DNA from 3 places in the Lysinibacillus sp. FSL H8-0500 genome. Region 1 is predicted to be linked to each of the others. Evidence: riboswitches for the same ligand, from Rfam matches in the RefSeq annotation. Region 1 holds a riboswitch; each other region holds the start of a gene.

What was found. Region 1 has a riboswitch for S-adenosylmethionine ahead of metK (methionine adenosyltransferase). Riboswitches for the same ligand answer to the same signal wherever they lie in the genome.
Region 2: linked by a shared signal. The riboswitch ahead of MHB44_RS02870 (MetQ/NlpA family ABC transporter substrate-binding protein) and the one ahead of metK (methionine adenosyltransferase) in region 1 are both predicted to bind S-adenosylmethionine.
Region 3: linked by a shared signal. The riboswitch ahead of MHB44_RS21595 (cyclase family protein) and the one ahead of metK (methionine adenosyltransferase) in region 1 are both predicted to bind S-adenosylmethionine.

The regions. Positions count from the first base shown of each region.
Region 1 is NZ_CP150292.1:3,570,219-3,573,404, forward strand. It holds gene MHB44_RS16905 (gamma carbonic anhydrase family protein) at 56-568, shown strand; gene metK (methionine adenosyltransferase) at 757-1,953, opposite strand; SAM riboswitch class I at 2,212-2,330, opposite strand; gene pckA (phosphoenolpyruvate carboxykinase (ATP)) at 2,775-3,186, shown strand, end outside.
Region 2 is NZ_CP150292.1:615,805-618,990, forward strand. It holds gene MHB44_RS02865 (ATP-binding cassette domain-containing protein) at 1-878, opposite strand, end outside; gene MHB44_RS02870 (MetQ/NlpA family ABC transporter substrate-binding protein) at 981-1,805, opposite strand; SAM riboswitch class I at 1,893-1,994, opposite strand; gene MHB44_RS02875 (PPC domain-containing DNA-binding protein) at 2,105-2,608, shown strand; gene MHB44_RS02880 (pyridoxal phosphate-dependent aminotransferase) at 2,648-3,186, opposite strand, start outside.
Region 3 is NZ_CP150292.1:4,486,198-4,489,383, reverse strand. It holds gene MHB44_RS21600 (DedA family protein) at 617-1,213, shown strand; gene MHB44_RS21595 (cyclase family protein) at 1,244-1,981, opposite strand; SAM riboswitch class I at 2,073-2,178, opposite strand; gene MHB44_RS21590 (hypothetical protein) at 2,273-2,650, opposite strand; gene MHB44_RS21585 (DUF2000 family protein) at 2,933-3,186, opposite strand, start outside.

The DNA of each region.
Region 1 (3,186 bases):
GATGTGTATTTGATACGATAATACTACATCTATAGAAAGAAAAGAGGCGATTTTCATGATTTATCCATTTAAAGATAAAATGCCAAAGATCGATCCATCTGTTTTTATTGCTGATTACGCAACAATTACTGGTGATGTAACTATTGGTGCTGAGACAACCGTGTGGTTTAATACGGTCATTCGAGGCGATGTATCCCCTACTATTATTGGCAAACGCGTAAGCATCCAAGACTTATGCTGCTTACATCAAAGTCCAAAATATCCGTTAATTATTGAGGACGAGGTAACGGTAGGACATCAAGTGACTTTACATAGCTGTACAATTCGAAAAAATGCCTTAATTGGCATGGGCTCTATTATATTGGACGGAGCAGAGATTGGAGAGGGTGCATTTATTGGAGCAGGAAGCTTAGTGCCTCCTGGTAAAGTCATTCCTCCAAATAGCTTAGCATTAGGTCGTCCAGCAAAGGTTGTACGTGAATTAAATGCTGAAGATAAAGAGGATATGGAGCGCATCGTACGTGAATATGCTGAAAAGGGCCAATACTATAAATCCCTTCAAAAGTAAAAGTGTAAATACTGATTATCAAAAAATGGGTTAATGATTAAAATTAGGATGAAGTAGGTTAAACTCTTAAAAAGCGCGAGAAACCCAATGGTAACATTGGTTTCTTGCGCTTTTTTAAGCTAGTCCATTTTTCAATTATAGTATCTTACAATAACTTTATAATTACTTTATCGCTTTAGCTCAATAGTTTATAAACGTGCTTTTTCTCGCAGTGCATCGGCTTTATTTGTTTGCTCCCATGGTACCTGTAAATCTGTACGACCAAAGTGACCATATGCCGCAGTTTGCTTATAAATCGGACGACGAAGGTCAAGCATTTTAATAATACCTGCTGGACGTAAATCAAATAGCTCACGTACCCACTCCACAATCTCGCTTTCTGTTACTTTTCCTGTACCGAATGTATCAACAGCAATGGAAACAGGCTGAGCAACACCAATTGCATAAGCAAGCTGTACCTCAGCGCGCTCTGCTAAGCCTGCTGCTACGATATTCTTCGCTACATAACGAGCTGCATACGCTGCTGAACGGTCTACCTTTGTTGCATCCTTACCAGAGAATGCACCGCCACCATGACGCGCATAGCCACCGTATGTATCAACGATGATTTTACGTCCTGTTAAGCCAGCGTCTCCCTTAGGTCCACCGATCACGAAACGACCAGTTGGGTTGATGAAATATTTTGTGTTCGCATCTAATAACTGACTTGGTACAACTGGTGCAATAACAAATTCTTTTAAATCGGCTTGAATCTGCTCTAATGTTACCTCTTCATCATGCTGCGTTGAAATAACAATTGTGTCAACACGTACAGGTATATTATGCTCATCGTACTCTACTGTTACTTGTGTTTTACCATCAGGACGTAAATAAGCAAGCTCACCAGACTTACGCACCGCTGTTAAACGGCGTGCTAATTTATGTGCTAGGCTAATTGGTAAGGGCATTAGCTCTGGTGTTTCATTACATGCATAGCCAAACATTAAGCCTTGGTCACCTGCACCAATTGCTTCGATATCTGCATCTGTCATAGAGCCTTCACGTGCCTCTAATGCTTGGTCAACACCTTGTGCAATATCAGGTGATTGCTCACCTATCGCCACAAGCACTGCTAAGTTTTCTGCATCAAAGCCATATTTACCACGTGTATAGCCGATTTCTGCTACAGTATCACGAACAATACCTTTAATATCGACATACGTAGAAGTCGTAATTTCCCCTGCCACTAAGACTAAACCTGTTGTGACTGTTGTTTCACACGCTACACGTGCATTTGGATCTTCTGTTAAAATAGCATCTAAAATAGCATCCGAGATTTGGTCACAAATTTTATCTGGATGTCCCTCTGTTACACTTTCTGATGTAAACAATCGACGGTTTGTCATTTAGTTTTCCTCCTATTTACTTTTACAAAAGTATTGGTGTATGAATACGGTACTCATTACCCATGTCAAGTCCGCTCCGAAGGATTGAACTCTCAAGCCGTTACTGCTGCTTTTAACACGAGGGTTTCGAAAGATCCGTCATTATAATAAGGAAAGAACTATAGAGGCAGCCCTTTACATTGATTTTTAACAATAAAAAAAATCCTTTTCTCACGTTGTTTTACATGAGGAAAGGACTAATGACTACGCAACCTTTCACTCTTATCGTTCAAGGGTATGCCCCTTGCATCAGGTTGGCACCAACGCATGTCGTGAAATAGTTCATGCAGGTTGCCGGGTTTCACAGGGCCTGACCCTCCACCAGCTCGGGATAAGAGTATCCGTTCAATAACTCATGTTACTGAAAAGGTCGACTATTGTCAAATATTTTCTAATACGTGACTATTGTTTATTATTTTCCGCAATTACACAGTTCCACACTTCTGCATGTAATGTTTTTGACATAAAAAGAATATTATTATCATAAAACCCTTTAAATTTGGATGATGATGGAAATAAAAGCAAATTCAACCCTACAATATTTCTTACTCAGTGTGTTAACATATGTGTGACCCTATTTTCAAAATAAATTACAGTAGGATTGAATGAATTCTACTCGAAAAACATTATTTTTTGTCAGTTTATTGAAAAGTAATAAAAACTCGAAAATAATTTCTTAATTAGTATAGATTATTTAGGTAATTGTGTTATACTATTTTTGAAATTAAGAAAAAATCCCTCAGAATCAAGGGAATATTATAAAAAAGGATGGTATTTAATCGATGAATTCAGTAGAAATTGCAAATGAACTGAAGGAATTATTAAACGGTGGCAATGTTCAAGTTCAACTTTCAGTACCACAATTAGCAGAAAAGGCTACATCTCGTGGTGAAGCAATGTTAACGGTAGATGGCGCAGTTCGTGCAGAAACTGGCAAATACACTGGTCGTTCACCTAAAGATAAATATACAGTAGAAGAGGAAAGTACAAAAGATCAAATTGACTGGGGAAAAGTCAACCAACCAATTTCTTCTGAGGTGTTCGATAATTTATATGTGAAAGTCATCAAATATTTAAAAGAACGTGACGAATTATTTGTATTCAAGGGCTTTGCAGGTGCTGACAAAGATTCACAATTAAGTATTCAAGTTATCAATGAATATGCTTGGCACAATCTGTTCGCTCATCAATTAT
Region 2 (3,186 bases), 1.9 Mb from region 1:
GTTAAAATATTTGGCTGCACATCATAGATTTTGCTAACTTCGGCTAATAAAGGCTTCCCCGTACTCTCGCCAAGGAATGTTAAACGAATCACGCTCCCAGAAACATTCAATTGCTCAATAAGAGAAGGTGATAAGTTACGTTGCGAAATAGTGTTTAAAAATTTTCTTGTGGTTGGATGCTGAGGCTTTGCAAAAAGCTCAATAGCTGTACCAAATTCTACAACCTTGCCTGATTCTAAGACAGAAACCTCATCACAAATTTTTTGAATCACATTCATTTCATGGGTAATGAGTAAAATAGTAATACCTAATTCTCGATTTATTTTTAATAAGAGTGCAAGTATTGCCTCTGTTGTTTCAGGATCAAGCGCACTTGTAGCTTCATCGCTTAGTAAAATTTCTGGCTCCTGCGCTAAGGCACGTGCAATGGCCACACGCTGCTTTTGACCACCTGAAAGCTGATTAGGGTAGCTATCTAATTTCTCTGTTAAACCAACGATTTCCGCATATTTCGCGACACGATTTTTAACTTCCGCATCATTATAGCCAAGCAGTTTTAAGGGAACGGCAATATTATTATAAACAGTAGCTGTTTTTAAAAGATTAAAGTGCTGGAAAATCATCCCGATTTTTTGGCGAGTTTGCCGTAATTCATGAAGGGGAAGGGCAGTGATGTCTATATTGTCAATTAGGACTCTACCTGCTGTGGGGCGCTCTAGCAAATTGACACAGCGAATAAGGGTACTTTTACCAGCGCCGCTATAGCCAATCACACCATGAATTTGTCCCTTTTTTACAGAAAGATTGATGCCATCAACGGCTTTCACAACACCTTTTTTGGATTTATATTCTTTTGAGATATTTTGTAATTGAATCATATGATGATTGCTCCTTTTTCTACCTCTAAAAAGTAAGAATCTGCCTGTCCTCATATGAGAAGCCTCAGCAGATTCTTAGATTTATAGAAGCATCCTGAATAATTACCAGCTTGGGATTACAGAACCTTGGAATTCTTCTTCAATGAATGCACGTACTTCATCAGATTGATAAGCCTCAACAAACTTTTTAATTGTTGGGTCATTTTCATTTTCAGCACGTACTACAATGTAATTCACGTATGGTGAGTCAGTAGATTCTAATAGAATAGAGTCTTCTTTAGGATTAATGCCAGCTTCTAGTGCAAAGTTTGTATTAATCGCTGCTACATCTACTTCACTAAGCTGCTTAGGAATTTGTGCTGCCTCTAACTCAATAAATTTTAAATTCTTTGTATTTTCCTCTACATCACGAATAGAGGCTGTTAAGTCTGCACCATCTTTTAATTTAATATAGCCTGCTTCTTGCAGTACAAAAAGGGCACGAGCACCATTTGTCGGGTCATTTGGCAGACCAAATGTTGCACCGTCTGGAATCTCATCAAAGGATTTATATTTTTCAGAGTACACACCCATTGGATTTAAAATCGTTTTACCAACTGGTACTAAATCTGTATCATGATCTTTATTAAATGTATCAAGGAAAGGCTCATGCTGATAGCTGTTTGCATCAAGATCACCTTCAGCTAGGGCTGTATTTGGTAAAACATAATCTGAAAATGATTTAAGTTCAACCTCTAAGCCATTTTCCTTAGCGACCTTCGCTGCTACCTCTGCAATTTGCTCATGCGGGCCAGAAGTAACGCCTACAACAATTTTATTTTCATCAATTGCCTTGCCCTGCTCCTTACTTTCCTCTTTTGAACCACAGCCTGCTAATGCTGCTGCTAGTGTAAGACTTGCTAAACCTAGTAAAAATTTATTTTTCATGAAAAACTACCCCCAAAAATGTTTTATCGGCTTTGGAAAATAAAAAAACTCTCTTACAAATTAAGAGAGGCTCATGAAAAATGTCCTCTCTTATCTATCAAACATCATCTGTTTGCAGGATTTAGCACCTTCCAAAAAGGAGGTTGCCGAGCTTCATTGGGCCAGTCCCTCAGCTACTCTTGATAAGAGATTTATGATATTTTTATAATTCCGATAGAACTAATATAAATTATAGGGTATAGTAAGTCAATAAATATTTTAAATATTTTTAACCTTATGCAAAAGAAAGAGGGAGAGCAATGTCAGTACGCATTCAATATGGAACGGGTTCATTTGGAAAAGTTATCAGTGCCCGTCTTTTAATGGGAACAGATATCATTGAGGGAATTGAGGCGCTTTGTGCTGAGCAGAATATCGAATCAGCAACGATTGTTAGCTGTATTGGTAGCTTTCAAAAAAGCAGCTTTGTCTATTTAGTGCCTGATGACACCTCTAGCATTAAAGTGTGCTTTAGTGATGTCATAGAAAAAGAAGGTCCACTTGAATTTATCCAAGGCTCAGGCGTCGTCTGTAAACGTGATGGGGCATATGAAACACATTTTCATGGTTCAATGAGCGATCAATGGGGCAATGTATCAGGTGGTCATTTTATCAAAGGTGGAAATATCGTGATTACGGCTGATATAGTGCTGGCAGAGGTGCAAGGCATTCAGCATATGAGAAAGTTTGATGAGGAAACAGGGCATGTTCAATTTTATCCATTAGAGCAAGGGTTAGCACAGCCGAGGAAAATTGAAAAATAATAGTCCTGCAGCGTCACCCAGCTACAGGACAAGGCAGTGCTATATATTAAAGAGTTGTAGCTTTTCAATTCTGTGAATTGCTTCACGTAAGCGTTCCTCGCTAACGAGTAAGCCAACGCGCACATAGCCCTCGCCATATTGTCCAAAGCCATTGCCTGCTGCAACAGCAATATCCGCTTTTTCAAGCAATAAATCAGCGAATTGCTCGCTTGTATAGCCGAATGGTACAGGCAGCCATGCAAAGAAGGAGCCCTTTGGCGCGGTTACCTGCCAGCCAATACGGTGAGCTTCTTCAATCAGCACATTTCGCCGACGTTCATAGGTAGCTCTTAGTTCCTCCGCACATGCTTGAGAGGCTGTCAGTGCTACTGCGGCAGCCTGCTGAACAGCGGGGAATTGGCTACAAAATAAATGGTCTTGAATCAGATTAATGGCAGCGATTATATCGGCATGACCAACTGCAAAGCCTATACGCCAGCCTGCCATATTGTAAGTTTTGGATAACGTATACATTTCAATACCAACTTCTTTTGCGCCTTCTGCCTGTAAGAAGCTAACAGGCTTGTTGCCATCGAAGC
Region 3 (3,186 bases), 920 kb from region 1:
TAAAAGAATTAGGATGTGGAACCTTTATTACAGCAAATGGATCATTTGTAAAGCGTCAAGATCGTGTTACCCATAACTGTTCAAAATGTACAAGCTATTGTACAGAAACAATAGCATAACCTCGCATGTCGATGAATAGTGTACAAAGCCCAATAGATCTATATGCGATGTGGGAAATATTATCTTCTGATTATGAATAAAAGTATTGTGGATGAAGGGGTGTTTCTTATGTGCCTATTTGGGACAGGTAGGCTGAAAAAGATATGTCGCTCAATTTCTGAATATATATAACAGCGATGACATCCTTATATTGCGAAGTATGACAGCAGGATGTTTCCAGGGCAATAGCTGTTAAGGTTGTACTGGATTACTTTAATATGAACGCAGAGGATGCAATAAGCCTTTAGTGATGGTAATAATGATATACTGGAGCAGGTAGGATTGGGGTTGAAGACGGGGAACGGTAGCTTACTTAAAAAAATGCTACAAAATTTGTTACCAAGGTAGTATAGAGTTTACCCTGTGTCAGCTTTGAATTATTTAAAGTAGTAGATATTTCAAATTATAATGAAACCTATTGATCATTTGTTTAAAAATTTTTAGGTGGGATAGATTTATGGTGCATCATATACAATCTCTAATTGAACATTATGGGTATTTGGGTATTATCGTGATACTAATTGGCGGTATTGTCGGACTGCCGCTTCCAGATGAGGTATTTTTGACATATATAGGCTATAGTGTTTATCGAAAAAATCTTGCACATATTCCTGCATTAATCAGTGCCATGATTGGTGCAGTTGGAGGCATTACCTTAAGCTACTATATCGGTTATCGCTTTGGCTTACCATTATTGCAGAAATATGGTCCTAAGGTTTATATTACTGAACAAAAAATAGCTTTTACTAAAAAAATGTTTGTCAAAATTGGCCCTCTCTTATTAGTAATAGGCTATTTTATTCCAGGTGTCCGCCACCTAACGGCTTATATTGCAGCTATTAATAATTATCCCTATAAAAAGTTTGCACTTTTCGCTTATATAGGGGCATTTATCTGGACTTTCACATTTATATCGTTAGGAAAGACGCTTGGAGAGAAGTGGCGATTTGTTGGATACTATTTATCCCATTATAGTATCTATCTCATCCTATTGTTTATTGTGGGGATGCTCATTGCTTATTATCTATTCAAAAAAAGAAATGTACAAAAATAAAAGTCGGTATACGCTATACCGACTTTTATATTATGGTAAAATAGCAAATGACCGCACAGGGAAGCCCGATGCTTTTTCTGGCTTAGGTACAATATTGAAGATGATAGCGCCCTTCGTAGGCAGCTTGTCCAAATTAGTCATTAACTCAATCTGATAGGTGTCTTGCTCAAGCACGAAATATTCACCATTTAACTTACCATTTTTACGAAAATCTGCAGCAGAATCGGTATCGAAGGTTTCATGTCCAATCGCACTGATTTTGCGTTCCTTGAATAAAAATTGCAGGGCCTCTAAGCCCCAGCCTGGAATATGATTATGTCCAAGCTCATCTGTATTATTGAAGGCCTCCTTATCTGACCAACGTTTACTCCAATCTGTACGAAGTGCTACAAAGGTACCTGCTTCAATCTCTCCATGCTGGGTTTCAAAATCGAGAATATTCTGAACCGTTAGCGTAAAATCATGATTGCTCGCTGCCTCCTGTGATTTATCAATGACGATAAGAGGAAGAACAAGTTCTTTTAGCTCTAATTCTTCTAGGTAACGTCTGTCTCGCACAAAATGAATGGGTGGATCGATATGTGTACCATATTGACCTGGGAACGTGAATTGTTGGGCAAAGAAGCCATCATCATGAGAGAATAATGTTTCAAATTTTGCATCTTCAAACATAAAAAAATGTGGTGAGTTAGGGCCGAATGTATGTGTTAAATCAACCCATTGTTTTGATTTTAATAATTGCAATGCTTGTAAAAGTTCGTTTGCCATTTAGCTCCCTGCTTTCTGTTGATAGTAGTAAATAAAAAGGAATCCCCTTATATAGAAGAGGACTCCTGTATAAAACATATAGAAGTTCGTCTTCTCATCTGTAAGGACAAAACCTTGCCCTTTGGAATTAGCACCATACTGTTAAGCTGGTTGCTGAGACTTCATCGGGCCACTCTCTCTGTCTCTCTCGATAAGAAAAAATATAAGAATATTCAAAAATAATAATTATTACTACTCTACCATACATTTTTATTGTTTACAACTTCAATAGGAATACAAGGTTAATGTTTTTCACCAATTCATATTCAAGGTGATACCACAACAGCCACTATCAATAAGACGTATTTGGAAACCATCTGGCGTATAGTTTGTTTCGAATTTCATGGTGATACCAGCAGATGAAATTAATTGCTCAACTTGTGTTTTGTTTGAAAGCTGCGCTGCATTCATTAAATCATGGGCAAATTGCTGGGAGCTATCAATTTTATCCGTTAGTAATTGTGCTTGCCGTATCATCGTCTTGATCCGTGTAGCTGAGGCTTTGAATTTATGTGTATCGATGGGTGGAAAGGGGCCATTATTGGTTGGCATTGCCAAAGGTCTAATGGCAAGCTGCTGGGGTGGATACTGGTAGGGATGAATAAAATATGGATAAGGATTGTAATACAATGTAATTCCTCCTATCCTATAACTGATATCTTATCTTATGTATGACAAGAGTTTTAGGTGTTATTTTCAAAGGAGGAGAGCTGGCTGAAATAATGGTAACAGATATTGGTTCTGTTTAGAAATAGATGTCCTTTCACATGACGAGGTAAGTATTCCAGAGCTGGAAGAAGCGTTTGGTGTGATCTGTCCACCAGCTTTTTCCTCATTATCAATAAAAGCATCCTATAAGATATTTTTTTAAGTGTCTATCTTATAGGATACAGTTTCGCCCTTTAAGATAATTTATTTTAATAAACTGAATTTTTTTGTTAACCTTCTGATTTCTTCGTCCTCACCAGCCACTATTACGCCAACAGGCTCTGTTTCTTCTATACTACTATTAGAAATTTTTTCTTTATATACCTCAAATTCGTTGTTTAAGGTTTGCCCTGTTTTAGAAAAAACGACACATTCAACTGAGCTTTTATCACTTAAAAGACTTTTACTAAAGTTTATTATTTGATTTTTACCCCCTTTAAGGATAAGCGTACTATATT